Regions from separate parts of the Flavonifractor hominis genome, predicted to be linked through region 1. Evidence: predicted binding sites of a transcription regulator. Region 1 holds the regulator's gene; the other holds the start of a gene.
The links. Region 1 encodes LexA, which represses DNA repair genes until DNA is damaged. Its sites were predicted from a motif close to CNAACANNTGTTNG; they were not measured.
Positions count from the first base shown of each region.

Region 2: WMO45_RS05715 (putative DNA modification/repair radical SAM protein) is a predicted target of LexA. The motif match lies at 2,093-2,106, and genes of this name have one in related genera.

Region 1 covers NZ_JBBMFT010000004.1:191,713-197,236, reverse strand. The annotation lists gene WMO45_RS08515 (carbohydrate kinase family protein) at 1-792, opposite strand, end outside; gene WMO45_RS08510 (exodeoxyribonuclease III) at 866-1,618, opposite strand; gene WMO45_RS08505 (DUF6440 family protein) at 1,615-1,800, opposite strand; gene WMO45_RS08500 (permease of phosphate ABC transporter) at 1,814-2,044, opposite strand; gene WMO45_RS08495 (methylated-DNA--[protein]-cysteine S-methyltransferase) at 2,041-2,496, opposite strand; gene lexA (transcriptional repressor LexA) at 2,501-3,109, opposite strand; gene WMO45_RS08485 (DEAD/DEAH box helicase) at 3,234-4,997, opposite strand; gene WMO45_RS08480 (shikimate kinase) at 5,185-5,524, opposite strand, start outside.
Region 2 covers NZ_JBBMFT010000002.1:308,083-313,606, reverse strand. The annotation lists gene WMO45_RS05720 (TIGR03915 family putative DNA repair protein) at 1-520, opposite strand, end outside; gene WMO45_RS05715 (putative DNA modification/repair radical SAM protein) at 781-2,046, opposite strand; gene WMO45_RS05710 (glycosyl hydrolase family 28 protein) at 2,171-5,524, opposite strand, start outside.

The DNA of each region.
Region 1 (5,524 bases):
GCGGCTCATGGCCGCGCCGAAGAAAATATCCCCGGCCCCTGTGGTATCCACCGGGCGCACCCGGGGGGCGGGGACCAGGCAGGCTCCCTGGCCGCTCTTAAGGTAGCAGCCCTTGGGACCCAGGGTAACCATGACGAGGGACGCGCCAAATTCCTCCAGCAGCCGCCGCGCCCCTGCCTCCGGACCGCAGTCCCAGAGGAAGGAGAGCTCTTCCTCACTGATTTTGATCACGTCGGCCTGCTCCAGACCCCAGGTGATCTCGGCCCGGGCCCGGGCGGGGCTGGGCCAAAGCGGGGGGCGGTAATTAGGATCAAAGGTAATGCATTTGCCCTTCTCCTTGGCGTAGTCCACCGCCTGGCGGGTGGCGGAGCCCGCCGGCTCATCGGTCAGACTTAGACTGCCAAAGTGGAAACACCTGGCCTGGTCAATCAGACTCAGGTCCAGTTCCTCAAAGCGCAGGCGGGTGTCCGCCCCCGGCTTGCGGGCAAAGCTGAAGGTGCGCTCCCCTTCCCGCAAGGTGACAAAAGCCAGGGTGGTAAAGACGTCCGGGTCCCGCAGGATGCCACGGGTCTCCACCCCCGCCGCCGCCAGCGTGTCCACGAGTCGGGCGCCAAAGGCGTCCTCCCCCACCTTGGCCAGCAGGGCGGTACGGGCGCCGTATTTGCTCAGCGCCGCCAGGTAGTTGCCCGGCGCGCCCCCCGGCCGGGCGGCCAGGACGGGATCGGTATCCCCGCCTGCTTCCACAGGGGCGAAGTCTACCAGCAGTTCTCCCAGTGCGGTCACGTCTAACATGTTATCTACTCCCATCTCGTTTGAAAAAGGCCCTCCCCTGTCCATACCGGCAGTGGGAGGGCTGTTTGTGCGGTTATGTCAGGTCCAGCTCCACCGGGCAGTGGTCGCTGCCTGTTACATCGGCATGGATGATCTGATCGGCCACCCGGGGCAGCAGGCGGTCGGACACGATAAAATAGTCGATGCGCCAGCCTGCGTTGTTCTTCCGGGCGTTGAACCGGTAGCTCCACCAGGTATAGGCACCCTCCCGGTCGGGATAGAGGGACCGGAAGCTGTCGGCAAAGCCGCTGGAGAGCAACCGGGTCATTTGCTCCCGCTCCTGGTCGGAGAAGCCCGCGTTGCCCCGGTTTGTCTTGGGGTTTTTCAGGTCGATCTCCTCATGGGCCACGTTCAAGTCCCCGCACAGCACCACCGGTTTCCTGCTGTCCAGTTCCATGAGATAGCGGCGGAAGTCGTCCTCCCACTGCATGCGATAGTCGATACGGGCCAGCCCCTCCTGAGCATTGGGGGTATAGCAGCACACCAGGAAAAAGTCCTCAAATTCCACGGTGATGACCCGGCCCTCGGTGTCGTGCTCCGGGATGCCCAGGCCATAGGTCACGTTCAGCGGCTTGACCCGGGTAAAGACTGCCGTACCGGAGTAGCCCTTCTTTTCGGCGCTGTTCCAGTAGATTTCGTAGCCGGGCAGCTCCAGCTCAATCTGGTGGGGCTGAAGCTTGGTCTCCTGCAGACAAAAAACATCGGCGTCGACACGGTGAAAAAAGTCCAGAAATCCCTTTCCAAGACAGGCCCGAAGCCCGTTGACGTTCCAAGTAATCAGCCTCATGTCCAGTCCTCCGGCTTCCACTTCATGGGCTTGCCCTCGGCATCCAGCAGCGGGGTGATCCCGCCGGCGTACCCATTGTGCATTTCCAGGTAGAGCATACCCGTTGCCGTATCCAGCAAAACGCGGGTCACATCACTGATCCCTTGGGTATAGATCAGCTGAAAGCGTTTCTCATTACCCATTTGTGCACCTCCCTTACGGTTTCCGCATCTCCCCCGCGAGATGGGGAAGGAATTTGCGCATCAGGGGCAGATAGGTAGCCGCAAACACGGCCAGAGCGCCCAGAGCCGCCCATTTTCTCCCCCTTTTCGGGGCGGACAGGCCTAACAGGACACCGGCTGCGCACAGGCACAACTTTACCAAAGCCAGGTCCTTCCAGTTCATATGAGCAATATAGGCATCTGCGACAGACAGCAGTTTTTTCATAGAACACCCTCCAGTCGTAACAGCCATTGCTTCAGCTCCACCCCTCCGGCATAGCCGGTGAGGGCGCCTTTTTTCCCCACCACCCGGTGGCAGGGAAGAAAAATGGGCAGGGGATTACTATGGTTGGCCTGCCCTACTGCCCGGCAGGCCCTGGGGCTGCCCACCCGGACGGCCAGCTCCCCATATGTGGTCACCGTACCGTAAGGAATTTTCGCCAGCTCACTCCACACCTTTTGTTGAAAAAGTGTGCCTTTCGGGGCGAGGGGAAGGTCAAAATCCCGCCGTTTTCCCCGGAAATACTCCAGCAGTTCTTCCCGGCCCCGTTTCAGCAGGGGTGTTTCCGCTCCCGCTGGCCCCATCGGACGGCATGGGAGATACAGGGCGGTGAGGGCCTCCCCTTCACACTCCAGGGCCATAGGGCCTGCTGGAGTGTCCAATACGATGCGGTCCATCCCCTCAGTACCGCCGGACCACCGCGACGACTTTGCCCAGGATGGTGCAGCCGTCACCGTCGATGGGCTCATAGTCGGGATTTTCCGGCATGAGCCAGGTGTGACCATCTTTCCGGCGTAACGTTTTGACCGTGGCCTCATCCTCAAAGAGGGCCACTACAATCTCCCCGTTGTAGGCCTCGGGCTGCTGGTGGACCACTACCAGGTCACCGGGCAGGATGCCGGCATACTTCATGGATTCCCCCCGGACCTTCAGGGCAAAATACTCCCCCGTCCGCCCGCCGGTGTCAAACGTGAGGTAGTCCTCAATGCACTCCTGGGCCAGAATGGGCGCGCCGGCGGCCACATTGCCCAGCACGGGCACCTGGTTGGCGGGCAGCTCCCGCGAAGGGGCGGAATGGGCGGCGCTCACCGTAATGGCCCGGGTCTTGCCCTCGGCCTTGGTAATAAGGCCGGCTGCCTCCAGCCCTTTCAGGTGAAAGTGGACAGTGGAGGGAGATTTCAGTCCCACGTACTCCCCGATTTCCCGCACAGAGGGGGGATAGCCGTGTTCCGAGGAAAAGGAGATGATATAGTCATAGATCTGCTGCTGCTTGGGGGAGAGCGTTTTCATGGCAGATCCTCCTTCCGGATAAATTCCTGCCCTAAGTATACCACATCTGGGGGCAAAATGCAAACATGCGTTCTAAAACAGGCAAAAAATGTCCCGTCCGCAATTTGCGGACGGGACATTTTGGTCAGTTATCGCTGAGGTAGTAGGGCTTCATCAGGCTGGGCTGCTCGGTGGAGTCCTTCTGCCCGTTGGTGCGCAGTACCACCTCGGGGGGACGGCTCCGTCCACCCCGGCCTTTGGAGCGGGAGCGGTGGGCGTGGCTGTCGGTCTGTTTGGTGGAGGCGGACGCCTTCTTTCGGTTCTTTTCCAGCGGCTCGGCCTTTGGAGCGGACTGGGCTGCGGCGGACGGACCGTGCTTCTTCCGCTGGTCGGTATGGGTCCGGGGCTTGGGGGCCAGCAGACGGGCAGTGGCGTCCATAATGTGGTCGCTGGCCAGGGGGTCGGGCTTATAGAAGTCAGTGTACTCCGCCTGGGGCTTGGGCGCGGCGGGTGCGGTGGCCGTCAGAGCCTCCTCCAGCGTGGCGCTGTTGCGCCGGCCTCGTTTGCGCCGGGTCTTGGCGGGTGCGGGAGCTGCCATGGGCTCGGCTTTGGGGGCGGGCTGCTGGGGCTTGGGTGTCTCCGCCTTGGCCTTGCGGGCCTCCGCAGCGGCCTTGTTGGCCGCGTCCCGCTGGCGGCGGCGCTCCTTGGCAGCGGCCCGGGCCTCCGCGTCTTCGGGGTTGACGATCCGGCCCTTCTTATCCCGGGGCAGGGGTTCCAGGACCTCCATGGGCCAGGGGTGGTCCTCCACCACCGGGATGGACCGGCCGATCAGCTTCTCAATGCCCTTGAGCTCGTCCTTCTCGTTGATGTCACAGAAGGAGATGGCCGTGCCGCCGTGGCCCGCCCGGCCGGTGCGGCCGATGCGGTGGACGTAGGTCTCGGGCACATCGGGCAGGTTGTAGTTAAATACGTGGGAAAGTTCTTCGATGTCCAGTCCCCGGGCGGCGATGTCGGTGGCCACCAGGACCTGTACCCGGCCGCTCTTGAAGTCGGCCAGGGCCTGCTGCCGGGCGGTCTGGCTCTTGTTACCGTGGATGGCGGCGGCGGTGATGTCCGCCTTCACCAGGTCCCCGGCCACCTTGTTTGCCCCGTGCTTGGTGCGGGTAAACACCAGGGCGTTCTTGACCTTGCGTTCCCGAATCAGGTGGGCCAGCAGCTTGGTCTTGTTGCCCCGATCCACCCAGTAGAGCTTCTGCTCGATGACCTCCACAGGAGAGGAAATGGGGTCCACCGCAACCTTGGCGGGGTCCACCAGCAGGGAGTCCACCAGCCCCTGCACCTCGGGGGGCATGGTGGCCGAGAAGAAAAGGGTCTGCTTTTTCTTGGGCAGCCAGCCCAGGATGCGGCGCACGTCGTGAATGAAGCCCATGTCCAGCATCCGGTCGGCCTCATCCAGCACAAAGATCTCCAGCCGGGACAGGTCGATGAACTTTTGATTGTACAGGTCGCCCAGCCGGCCGGGGGTGGCCACCAAAATATCCACACCTTTGCGCAGTTGCTCCACCTGAGGCGTCTGGCCCACGCCGCCAAAAATGACTGTGGAGCGCAGAGGCAAGTATTTGCCGTAGGCCTCAAAGCTCTCCTGGATCTGGAGGGCCAGTTCCCGGGTGGGGGTGAGGATGAGGGCGCGAATGGGCCGGCCCTGGGCCGGCTGCGCCGCCAGGCGCTGCAGGATGGGAGCAGCAAAGGCACAGGTCTTGCCGGTGCCCGTCTGGGCGCAGCCCAGCACATCCCGGCCCGTGAGAGCGGGGGGAATGGCTTTTTCCTGAATGGGAGAGGGGCGCTCATACCCCTGGTCGGCCAGGGCCTTCAGGATGGGCTCGTTCAGGCCGAGTTGTTGAAAGGTCATGTCGTTGTTCGTCCTTTTCCGTAAATTGGCCCCTCCTGCGCCGGGGGGCAAATAAGCGGGGGCGCCCTGCCGCGCAGAGGCAGGGGAAAACACGACGAAGCCCGCCGGAAAACCAGCGGGCGGCTCGCACGTGATATTCGTTCAATTTACAGTATACCACGATTTCTCGAAAATACAAGTGGCCCCATCAGCCGCAGCCGATGAGCCCTTGGAGCACGGCAGCCACCGTCTGCTCCAGCCGGTTGCCCTCGGCTACGTCTACGGTCAGATCGGCATAGCGCTGGTAAAGCGGTTCCCGGGCGGCATATACATCGGCCAGGGTCTGTCCCGGCTCCATGGCGATGCCCCGGGTGGTGATGTTGCGTATCCGCCGTTCCAGCTCGGACAGAGGCACGTGGAGATAGACCACCCGGCCCAGCTGTTTGAGATGGTCGATGGCGCCCGCCCGGCAGACGGCGCTGCCTCCGGGAGCGATGATGGTGCGCTCGCAGGACAGAGAGCGGATGGCCGCCTCTTCCGCGTCCAGA
Region 2 (5,524 bases), on a different contig from region 1:
AGAGCACAAAGGATTCACCGGAATAGCGGGTACAGAAGTGAGGACGCAGCAAGGGGAGCACCCGGTTTTTGGGCTCAATTTCTCCAATGAGCATTCCCTCCTGCTGGGAAAACCGGGTAAAGCCTTTGAGCTGGTGAGCTTCCCCGGTGAGGTGTTGGACCGCCTTGGTGAGGGTATTTACCCGCTCATCGGTGAGGTCCCGCACGACTCCGGGGCCTCGTTCATAGCCCAGCCGCAGGAACTCCCACAGGACCAGTTCCTTCTCCGGCAGGCAGGTAAGGAAGCCGTAGGTCACAAGCCTCCGGCCCTGAACACCGAGTTTTCTGTCCAGCGACTGATAGACCCGGCTGGCATGGGCCGGATCGGTGTCCACCGCCCGCTCCGGCCACAGGGAGAAGCGTCCATCCTCGGGGCCAAGAAAACAGGCAGGGGCTTCTTTATGAAGATAGGCTTCAAACACACAGCATAAAAAACCAGCAAAACTGCCGTCATAGTGGTAGGCCACCTGGCTCCAAGCCATAAGACACTCCTTCCTTCCGGTTGGGCAGTTGATTTCCCCATACCATGGCACAGATCTCATTTTCCCGATCGAGGACGTCATAATCGCCTACCAGCTGTCCGGGCCACAGGAAGCCTGCTGGCCCAAACGCTCTGCCAGGGCGTCCGGGCCATAGCGGGCAGCCGGAATAATGGGCGTTTTTGCTGCAAACACAACAGGCTAACCCGCAATAAGCGATCCCTTTTTCAGGAGAGAAGATGCCCATTCTGATGTTCTCCGCCTTATCCCGTCTGCTCAAATAGAGATAGCTGCTCCGGAGCGCCCTGGGCCAACATAGGCCGCTCCTGGGCCACCAGGTGGCGAAGCACTCCGTCCGGATTGACCCGCAGACCTTCCAACATCTTTCCTGCGCAGGTGATAAAATACTGGGCCCGCTTGAGCACCACGCCCAGCTTTTTCAGCCCGGTGAAGGTGAGAGAGCCGCATCGCCGGGCGGTGAGGATGCGCTTGGCCGATACCACGCCGATGCCGGGCACGCGCAGCAGGGATTCGTAGTCGGCCTGGTTGACCTCCACCGGAAAAAACTCCATGTGACGCAGGGCCCAGGAGCACTTGGGATCCACCAGAGGGTCAAAATTGGGGGCGGACTCGTCCAGCAGCTCCTCCGCCCGGAAGTGATAAAAGCGCAGCAGCCAGTCGGCCTGATAGAGCCGGTGCTCCCGCAGCAGGGGTGGTTTGAATCCCTGTGGGGCAGGGAGAAGGGAGTGGTTTGATACCGGCATATAGGCCGAATAGAAGACCCGCTTGAGCTTGTACTTGTCATACAGAGCCTGGGTGAGGGTTAGAATGTGTTTGTCACTCTCCGGCGTGGCCCCGATGATCATCTGGGTGGATTGGCCGGCCGGGGCAAACCGGGGGGCGTGTTTGTACTTGGCCAGTTCTCCCTTGGATACCTGAATACCGTCCCGGATCTGAGCCATAGGGGTGAGAATAGAAGTGCGGGCTTTTTCCGGACACAGACGGCGGAGGCTCCCTTCGCTGGGCAGCTCAATGTTGACGCTCAGCCGGTCGGCCAGCAGGCCCAGCTGCTGGGTAAGACCGGGATCCGTCCCGGGGATCGCCTTGGCATGGATGTAGCCGTGGAAACCGTATTCCTCCCGCAGCAGACGCAGGGCTTGCACCATGTTTTCAGTGGTGCGGTCTGGGCTGCCCCACACCGCAGAGGAGAGAAACAGCCCCTCGATGTAGTTGCGCCGGTAAAAACCGATGGTGAGTTCGGCCAACTCACGGGGGGTAAAAGCGGTGCGGGGCACATCGTTGGAACGGCGGTTGACGCAATAGGCACAGTCATAAATGCACCGATTGGTCATGAGTACCTTCAGAAGGGAAATACACCGCCCGTCGGCGGAGAAGGAGTGGCAGCATCCGGCGGCCATGGTACTGCCCAGTCCACCGGGGCGGGCAGAGCGGTCCAGTCCGCTGGAAGTACAGGCTGCGTCGTATTTGGCCGCATCGGCCAGGATCGTTAATTTTTCCAGCAGTTCCATAAGGGCGCCCTCCCTAAAATCGAACCTATGTACTATTATTATAACTGGAACAAATGTATTGGTCAAGAGACAAAAAATGGGCCCGCGTCTAATGACGCGGGCCCATTTTTTGTTGTGCGGGGGATTACTGAGCGATCTTCTGGCAGAAGACCATGAGGATCTTGGCCATCTCAGCGCGGGTAGCGGTGCCCTGAGGATCCAGGCGGGCGCCGTCCTTGCCGTTGATGATGCCGTTTGCCACGGCCCAGCTCATAGCCTGGGTGGCCCAGTCGGAGACGCTGGCGCTATCCACAAAGGCGGCCAGGCTGCCGGAGGCGGAGGTGCCGTAGCCCTTATACTGGGCGTAGCGGTACAGCAGGACCACCAGCTGCTCGCGGGTCACATTGTCGTTGGTGCCAAACAGGCCGTTGCCGTAGCCGTTGACGATCTTGGCGGACACGTTCCAGGTCACCGCGTCGGTGTACCACTGGCCGGCCAGCACGTCGGTGAAGCCGGACACACCGGCCGTGGCGGGGCTGCCCTCCATGTTGTAGATGACCTGAGCCACCATGGCCCGGCTGGAGAAGCCGTCGGGATCAAACCGGCCGCCGCCCACGCCGCTCATGATGCCGTTGCGGCCCACATAGTTGGCCGCGTCGGTGTACCACTGGTTGGCGATGTCGTTGAAGGCAGGCCGCACGATGACCACCGGCGGGTTAGTCGTGCTGGAACCATCGCTGCCGGAGTCACTGCCGTCAGAGCCGCTGTCGGAGGAACCGGTGACCGTGATGGTAGCGGTAGTGGAGACGGGCAGTACGCCATCGTCAGCCACAAAGGTGACTTCATAAGTACCGGCCTTGGTGGGCGTCCAGGTCAGGGTATGGGTGCTGGCGTTGAAGCTGGCGCCGTCGGGCAGGTTCTGCACGGAGTAGGTGAGGGTGGCATCCGAAGCAGCCTGGTCGCGGACACCCTCCGTCTCAGCGGCGGGGTTGCGGGCCACGACGGTGAGAGTCAGGGTCTCGCCGGCCTTCACGTTCTGGTCCTCCACAGGCTCGAAGAAGGGCCGGTGGACGGTGACAGGCAGATCAAAGTCCTTGCCGTTGTAAGTCCAGACGGGATCGCTGTAGGTGTAGCCATTGTCCGCGGTGGCAATGGTGTCATAGCCGTACAGATTGTCCTTGGGCGTGCTGGGCTCGGGAGCATTGACGGTGTGGCGCAGGATATCCGCGCTGTCCAGACCGGTGATGCTGGAGCAGGTGGTGGTGAAGTAGGGCTCGTTGGGCACATACTCCATAGCGGTGTGGCGCTTATAGTTGTTGGTCACCAGAGCCACGGGAGCCACGCCCTCCTCGGTCTCGGCGGAGAAGTCGACGAAGTCCACGTTCTGGCAGTCGTCCAGAACCACGCCATGGCGCTCATCAGCAACTTCATAGCTGAAGGTCACATTGATGAGCTTCAGACCGTCCACGTGGCGGGCATACAGGCCGTAAGCCGGCAGGATGCCGAAGTTGGAGGGCTCGGGATACTGCTCGGGCATCTCGGGCACGTTGTAGGGATCATCCACCCAGGAGTTGGTATCCGCATCCCACACCACGCGGGGCAGCAGGGCGGCATTCTTGGTGAAGAAGGTGTTTACCAGCCAGGGCAGGCTCTGGGTAGTGGGAGCGGTCATGTACTGGGTATACTCCCAGTCGGTGTCCAGCTGCTGCTGCTCCACAGCGTCAGCCATGCGCATGCCGCCGCGGTAGGTGACATCGATGTTCTCAAAGGTCACGTTCTGGATCTTGCTGTCAACCAGACCGGCCAGAGTAATGGGATAACGGGGATCCACGTTGGTGATCTTGACATTGCCAACATAGATGTTGTAGGCCTCAGCCAGGTCGGAGTAGCCCACGGCGTCGCCGTAGTAATCGCGCTCGTCCACGCCGTTGTTGTTGGGGTTGATCTCAGTGGACTTATCCACCACATAGGTCTTGGTGGCCTCATCCCACTTGTAGGCGTAGTACTTACCGTCTTCCTCATAGAAGTTGTTGGTGTTCTGCTTCACCGGATCGGTGGGATCCACGGTAGAGACGGTCACACCGTTGGGCATGGTAACCTTGTTGCTGGTGTTGTAGGCGGGGAAGTAGCGCTGGATGGGGTACTCCGTCCAGGTGTACTCGCTGCCCTCGGTGTTCTGGGGGATAATCCAGCCGTTATTGGTGATGCGCACGTTGTTGGGCTGGCTCAGAGCGGTATCGGTGCTGTTGCCGGTGACCGGATAACGGCCGCGGTTGCCGATACGGATGAAGATGGGGGAGCTGCTGACGGTATCCATCTCGGCGTTGACCATGAGGATGTCATGGATGGGGCTGCCGTCCACGGCCTCCAGGCAGAAACCGCGGGAGCGGTCGAACTGCACGCCGTCGATGGTCACGGTGTTGTAGCCGCAGGTGGACTCGGTGCCGAACTTGATGCGGGCGGTGGGGCCGCAGCGGTCGGTAGCTACCTGCTTGTCGGTGGTGTAGGTGCCAGCCAGTACGGAACCGGCGTCATAGCCGCTGACCACACAATCCTTCACCAGGCAGTTCTGCACCGGCTGGAACACGCCGGCGCCATAGGAGGCCTTGAAGACGATGGCGTCGTCGGTGAGGGAGTTGAAGTGAGAGTTGATGATGGTTACGTCCTGGGTGCAGTCCACGTCCAGAGCGTCGCGGTTGGTGTCGATGACCATGCCGTCGATGAGGTAGTTGCGTCCGCCCTCGGTGATGATGGCGAAGTGGCCGCCGTTGAGGATGTCAAAGTCGGCCAGGACCACGTTCTCGCAGCGCACCAGGGCGATGCCCTTGTTACCATACCAGGTGCCGGTCTGGCCGGTGCGGTCGGAGGGGTTGCTGGGGTCTCCGCCCTGCAGGACCTGATCCAGAGTGCCCTCGTCATTGAGCTGGCTGCCGTCCAGCCGGCCCTCGCCGTAGATCATGATGTTTTCCTTGTCGGCAGCGTAGATCAGGCTGTTGGCAAAGTAAGTGTGGCCGCCGTCCTGCAGACCGGCATAGATGTTGACCTCAGGCTGCAGGTAGTTGCCGGGCGTGCCGTCGGCGTTAAAGTCCTCGGCGGGGCTGGTGACCGAGCCGTCACGGCCGTACATGGTAGTCTTGGCAGCCTGGACCACGCAGTCCTTCTCCAGATACAGGTTGACGTTGCTCTGCAGCTCGATGGTGTAGCAGCGGAAGGTGCCGGCGGGGAAGACGACCGTACCGCCGCCCTCGTGGGCCGCAGCGTCCTTGATCGCGTCGTTGATGGCCTTGGTGTTCTCCACGGCGTGGGTGTCGGTATCGCCGGAGGCGCGGTCCTCCAGCGCCACAGCGCCGAAGTCCTCGATGTTGACCTTGTAGTCCTCCTTGAGCAGGCTCTCCTTGGTCACGGTAGCACCGGTGGCCAGCTTGACGCCGTTGTACTCGGTCAGGCCGGACAGGTCGATGTGACCCTCAGAGGGAGTCTCGGGCTCGCTGGGGGTTTC